2 regions of the Latilactobacillus sp. VITA-14 genome follow, and region 1 is predicted to be linked to the other one. Evidence: predicted binding sites of a transcription regulator. Region 1 holds the regulator's gene; the other holds the start of a gene.
The links. Region 1 encodes HrcA, which represses chaperone genes, less so after heat shock. Its sites were predicted from a motif close to TTAGCACTCNNNNNNNNNGAGTGCTAA; they were not measured.

Region 1 (3,430 bases):
AAAGCATTCATAACAGGTGCTTTTGTCCGATCAACTAAGTCTGATGTTAACTTATCGAATTCAGCACGTGATAAAGTCATTTCCAAATGTAAAGGACCGTTTTCGCCGGCTGAGATAAATGGCAAGCTGATTTGGGTGCTTGTCACACCAGATAAATCTTTTTTAGCTTTTTCAGCAGCATCTTTTAGACGTTGCATAGCCATCTTGTCTTTTGACAAGTCAATACCGTTATCTGATTTGAAGTTTTCAACTAACCAGTTCATGATGGCTTCATCAAAGTCATCCCCACCTAAATGTGTATCACCGTTTGTTGATAATACTTGGAAGACACCGTCGCCTAATTCAAGAACAGAAACGTCGAAAGTCCCACCACCAAGGTCATAAACTAAGACTTTTTCGTCTGTTTCTGTCTTGTCCAAACCGTAAGCTAATGCTGAAGCTGTTGGTTCGTTGATAATCCGTTTAACATCTAAGCCGGCAATCTTACCAGCATCTTTAGTGGCTTGGCGTTGTGAATCATTGAAGTAAGCAGGTACTGTGATAACAGCTTCTGTGACTTCTTCACCAAGATAATCTTCAGCGAATTTCTTGATGTATTGTAAGATCATTGCTGAAACTTCTTGTGGTGTGTATGATTTGTCGCCAACAGTTACTTTATAACCTGCTTCGCCGATGTGACGTTTGATTGATGCGATTGTATCAGGGTTAGTGATTGCTTGGCGTTTTGCCACTTCACCAACTTGGATTTCGCCGTTTTTAAATGACACAACAGATGGTGTTGTCCGTGCGCCTTCTGGATTTGTGATAATTTTTGGTTGTCCGCCTTCTAATACGGCAACAGCTGAGTTGGTTGTCCCTAAGTCAATACCGATTACTTTACTCATAAAAAATACCCTCTTTTTTTAGATTTTTAGTTTAATTTATTGTGCAACAACGACCATTGCTGGTCTTAAGACGCGGTCCTTCAAGTAGTAGCCTTTTTGGAAGACTTGTACAACAGTATCCGCTTTTTGATCACCATCAACAGCGACCGTTTGCACGGCCTGATGAATGGTCGGATCAAAGGCTTGTCCTTGCGCCTCAATTTCCTTAACGCCATGATCTTCTAAAGCATGTTTCATATGATCGTATGTCATTTGAACACCCTTTTTAAGACTCTCAGCACTATCATCAGTTGCTTCAGTTGCCAACGCACGTTCTAGATTATCCAAAACGGGTAAGACATCTTTTGCAAGTGATTGCCCATCATATTTTAACAAGCTAGCTTGTTCTTTTTGATGACGGGTTTGAATGTTTTTAATTTCAGCTTGTGACCGTAAGAAACTATCTTCTAAATCATCGTATTTCTTTTGGAGTTCAGCAAGTTGAGCCGCTAAATCTGGCTTAGCTGCATCTTCGTCAGGTGCAGCATCTTCGATCACTTCATCTGCTTCTAATTCAGGTTCAAATGGCGTTTCTTCTTTAGGTGTTTCTGTTTCTGGCATTTCTGCTACTGGCTTTTCTTGTTTCTCAGCCTTTTCTTGCTTGGTCAAACAAACACGCTCCTTTTAAGATTGATCATCATCGAAATTCGCATAATAATCAATTAATTTCTTCGCTAACTCTTCACGGAATAAATCGAGTAACCCAATCATCCGCGAATAGGGCATGCTAGTGGGGCCCAGTAGTGCAATGACTCCCTGTCCGTGTTCACCAACGTCATAATTAACAGTCATTAGACTATAATGTTTCAACAGATCGTTGGCCATCTCGGTGCCCAGGCGAACCTGAACTTGGCTATTGGCGCCTCCAGGGGACAAATCTAGCAACTTGGCTAAATCATCTGAACGATTAATCATGTTATACAACGACTTCAGCTGGGTGACATCGGAGAACTCTGAAAAATTCAACAAGTTCATCTGACCGCCAACAAATAAGCGCTCTTGACTCGCCTTTTTCAAAACATCGTCGAAGATGTCTAAAAAGCCGGTCGGAGAAGCCATGTACTGGGCTAATAGCGCCGGTACATCCGTCTTTAACTTCTGACTAACCACGGTTAACGGTAAGCCAATTAGGTGATCATTAATGATTCGAATGGCTTTTTCGAGTTCATCACCCGAAATCGCTTGTGGAATGGTAAATACCTGATTATCAACTGTCCCTGCACTCGTCACGATAATCGCCATCACTTGGTGATTACTCAACGGTACTAGACGAAAACCAGTTAACCGAATCTCAGCCACTTCCGGTCCTAACGCGATTGCTGTATAGCTCGTTAGGTTCGATAAGATATTAGCCGATTGTGAGACGATTTCATCAATCTTATGATAGTGCTGTCCAAATGATTGTTGGACCGTTGCCACATCAACCGGATTGAGGGTTGCTGGTTGCATGAGATGGTCTAGATAGTAGCGATAGCCTTGCATCGACGGTACCCGTCCAGATGACGAATGCGTCTTCTCAATTAAACCGACACTTTCCAAATCAGCCATATCATTACGAATTGTTGCAGAACTAACGTGTACCGGCAATTCTGCCATTAACTTCTTAGAACCCACTGGCTGACCACTCTCTGTAAAAAGACGAATAATTTCTTTCAAAATCATTAATTGCCTTTCGGTCAGCATGTCATCACCTCTTTTTAGCACTTGAATATCATGAGTGCTAATTACAATTATTAATATAGCAAGAACGTCAAATAAAGTCAAGAAACGCACCGGCTTTTTTACGGATTTACTGAAAATCGGTCCTTAGACGGAGGGCCTTACTGGACCAAAGGACAAAATAAAAAACGAGCCGCTTCTTAGATGGAAGAGACTCGCTTTATGAAGTGGAATATTTATAACGTGCTTTTCAAACCATATTCCTGTGCCTAGCGACACAAGGCGAATGCTCAGAATATCCCTCGGTTTGAACGCACTCAATAACTATCTAGCAGAAACTCTTGGAAGACTTCATTGCCTAAGAACTTACCTGATTCAGTTAGTCTTAACCAATCGCCTTCTTGTTTGAGGTAGCCCTTTGCAATTTGGGTGGCAACTGTTTCGCCGTAAACATTTTGTAATGGATAATTGAATTTATCTTGAAAATGACTGATGGATACGCCTTGCATCGTCCGTAACCCGAGGAAGAGTTCTTCCTCCATTTGTTCGGTCAGTGGCAGAACATGGCGTTCAATGACTGGCACCTTATTTTCTTTTAAGGGTTCTAGGTATTGTTGAATTGGGCCGAAGTTATGGTAACGATCCTTACCTAAATAGCCGTAAGCACCGGCACCAAAGCCAAAATACTTTTCATTGCGCCAGTAAGTTAGATTATGCGCAGATTGAAAGCCTGGCTTGGCAAAATTACTGATTTCATATTGATCTAAGCCAGCCCGCTTGAAACTATCAATCGCGGCTTGATACATATGTGCTTCAACATCTTGCGATGGTAAATGCAACTTGCCTTG
Region 2 (3,430 bases), on a different contig from region 1:
AATCGCCGCCAAAACTGCGTGCGACTTGTTGAACTTGTAATAATATCACGGCTAAAAATCCTTTCGTGCGGTGTTTTTTAAAGTTAATTGCGTTCATTTTTATAATACTACTGTCAACTATCATAACAGATTTAAACGATGGACAGTCAAAATTGTAAATATATTGCTTTTCACAAGAAAATTCAGTATGATTTCAGTATGGTACTACACTATTTTCACAAGCAAATCAAAAAGGAGGTTTCAAATGGTTGAGAATAATATCCCAAGAGCAACTGCAAAACGATTGCCTTTATATTACCGCTATTTAAACTTTTTGAACAATTCAGGGAAAACTAAAATTTCCTCTACTGGATTATCTGAAGCAGTTAAAGTAGATAGTGCGACAATTCGTCGTGATTTTTCATATTTCGGTGCACTGGGCAAACGTGGTTATGGCTATGATGTCGCTTCGTTGCTAGATTTTTTCAAGAAGACCTTGAACCAAGATCGATTGACAAACGTTGCATTGATTGGGGTGGGGAATTTAGGCCACGCCTTATTGAACTACAACTTTAAGCAAACCAATAATATTCGGATTAGCGCAGCATTTGATGTTAAACCCGAAATGATTGGAACAATTCAAACCGGTGTTCCTGTCTATTCAATGGACGAGATGGCCGAACAATTGAAGAACCAACAGATCGAGATTGTCATTTTAACAGTGCCAATTGATGAAGCTCAAGAAGTCACCGATGAATTAGTGGCTGCTGGGATTAAAGGGATTATGAACTTTACGCCAATTCGAATTTCTGTGCCATCAAACGTACGGATTCAAAATGTTGATTTGGCTAAAGAACTACAAACTTTGATTTACTTCCTCGATAATTATACTGATGAACAAAATCAAGAATAAAAATAGCGTTTAAACAAGTTGCTCGTAGTAGCCGCCTGTTTGAACGCTTTTTTTAACGATTGAGATACAGTAAAGTGACGATCAGGTTCATCCCAGCATGGCTGATGATTGTGGTGAAAATCGAACCTGTCTTGCGGTACAGCCAACATAGGAAAAGACCGATGGCCGTGTAGATTAACAAATGCCCGTCCTGATGTAAAAAAGCAAACAGTAAACTTGAAATGATGGCGGCTAAAATGCGGTTTAAGCGACTGGCTAATCCACCAAAGATTGCTTTGCGAAACGTGATTTCTTCCATAATCGGTGCGGCGATGGTCGTTGCTAAAATAAGAAACGGTTGTTGTTGCATCATGGTCATCAGTGAAATGGTGTTGAGCGATTTGGCAGTGATGTGGAGAATGTTTTGTTCAATGAAGCCGGCGAGAATCTGAATTACTAAGACCAGTACAATGCCACACACCCCCCAAATGATAATGGGTTTGAGTGGGAAAGGCCGCTGCTCAATGGCATTGGCTTGTGTGCGTTGATTAAGATAGAGTAACCAGGCGGCACCGAGGCAATCAACAATGGTTGTGATTAGAAAAAACGAGGCAGATAGATGACCAAAACGGACGACTGCACTAGGAATCAATAAAATGAACAAATAGCTAATGATAATTGAAAAATTTTGTTTGTATAGCGTCATGTGAAAGCTCCTCAAAGGTTGTTGTGACAATAGCTTAGCGTATTAGCACTCAAATTGCAAAAGTGCTAGCATAATACTTGCAATGTTCTGAAAAAATGCTATGATAAAAATTGTGATTAGCACTTGATATGATAGAGTGCTAAAAAAGTAAAATTGATGGAGGGATTTTAAGTGTTAAAACCATTAGAAGATCGCGTGATTATCGCCGTTAAAGACGAAGAAGAACAAACAGTAGGTGGGATTGTTTTGGCAAGTAATGCTAAACAAAAACCACAAACCGGCAAAGTAGTCGCAGTTGGTACCGGCACATTAACAAGTGACGGCAAACGAATTCCACTTGATATTAAAGAAAACGATGAAGTTATTTACGATAAATATGCAGGTTCAGAAGTTGAATATGAAGGTCAACGATATTTAGTGCTCCATGCTAAAGATATTATGGCTATTGTTGAATAATAATAAACAAAAAAATTTTTTGAGGTGAATAAATTATGGCAAAAGAACTTAAATTTTCAGAAGACGCACGTTCAAAAATGTTGGCAGGGGTTGACCAATTAGCCAACACAGTGAAAACAACATTAGGACCAAAAGGCCGGAACGTTGTTTTGGAAAAAGCTTACGGTTCACCAGAAATTACTAATGATGGTGTGACAATCGCTAAAGCAATCGAATTAGAAGATCATTTTGAAAATATGGGTGCTAAGTTAGTTTCTGAAGTGGCTTCAAAAACGAATGACATCGCTGGTGATGGGACAACTACTGCTACTGTTTTAGCTCAAGCAATTATTCGTGAAGGGATGAAGAACGTCACAGCCGGCGCTAACCCAGTTGGGATTCGTCGTGGGATTGAATTAGCAACTAAAGAAGCTGTTAAGAAGTTACACGAAATTTCACACAAAGTCGAAAGTAAAGATGCCATTGCCCAAGTGGCTGCTGTTTCATCAGCTAACGAAGAAACTGGTCGTTTAATTGCTGATGCAATGGAAAAAGTTGGCAACGATGGGGTCATCACAGTTGAAGAATCAAAAGGGATTGATACTGAATTAAGCGTTGTTGAAGGGATGCAATTCGATCGTGGTTACTTGTCACAATACATGGTAACGGATAACGATAAGATGGAAGCTGACCTAGATAACCCATATATCTTAATTACAGATAAAAAGATTTCAAATATTCAAGATGTTTTACCACTTTTACAATCAATCGTGCAAGAAGGTAAAGCCTTGTTAATCATCGCTGATGATGTTGATGGCGAAGCATTACCAACACTTGTCTTGAACAAGATTCGTGGGACATTCAACGTGGTTGCTGTAAAAGCCCCTGGTTTTGGTGATCGTCGTAAGGAACAATTAGAAGATATCGCCACATTAACAGGTGCCACAGTGATTACAAGTGACCTCGGTCTAGAATTGAAAGAAACAACTATCGATCAATTAGGGACAGCTGGTAAGGTAACTGTTACAAAAGATGATACAACAATCGTTGAAGGTGCTGGTAGCAAAGATGCCATCGCTGAACGGGTTGAAAACATCAAGAAACAAATTGCTGAAACAACATCAGACTTTGACCGTGAAAAATTACAAGAACGCTTGGCTAAATTAGCTGGTGGCGTTGCAGTGATTAAAGTCGGTGCTGCCACAGAAACAGAATTGAAAGAACAAAAATATCGGATTGAAGATGCTTTGAACGCAACGCGTGCAGCTGTTGAAGAAGGCTACGTTGCCGGCGGTGGGACAGCATTAATCGATGTGATCGAAAGTGTTGCTGCGCTTAAAGAAGAAGGCGACGTTCAAACCGGGATTAACATTGTGCTTCGTGCATTGGAAGAACCTGTTCGTCAAATCGCAACCAAC

Region 2: the regulator HrcA is predicted to act here: its motif matches at 1,694-1,720, upstream of groES (co-chaperone GroES).

The regions. Positions count from the first base shown of each region.
Region 1 is NZ_JBJKTM010000001.1:39,828-43,257, forward strand. It holds gene dnaK (molecular chaperone DnaK) at 1-884, opposite strand, end outside; gene grpE (nucleotide exchange factor GrpE) at 921-1,532, opposite strand; gene hrcA (heat-inducible transcriptional repressor HrcA) at 1,548-2,606, opposite strand; gene hemW (radical SAM family heme chaperone HemW) at 2,900-3,430, opposite strand, start outside.
Region 2 is NZ_JBJKTM010000004.1:83,322-86,751, reverse strand. It holds gene ACF1X7_RS03070 (ABC-F family ATP-binding cassette domain-containing protein) at 1-49, opposite strand, end outside; gene ACF1X7_RS03065 (redox-sensing transcriptional repressor Rex) at 245-892, shown strand; gene ACF1X7_RS03060 (CPBP family intramembrane glutamic endopeptidase) at 945-1,577, opposite strand; gene groES (co-chaperone GroES) at 1,749-2,033, shown strand; gene groL (chaperonin GroEL) at 2,069-3,430, shown strand, end outside.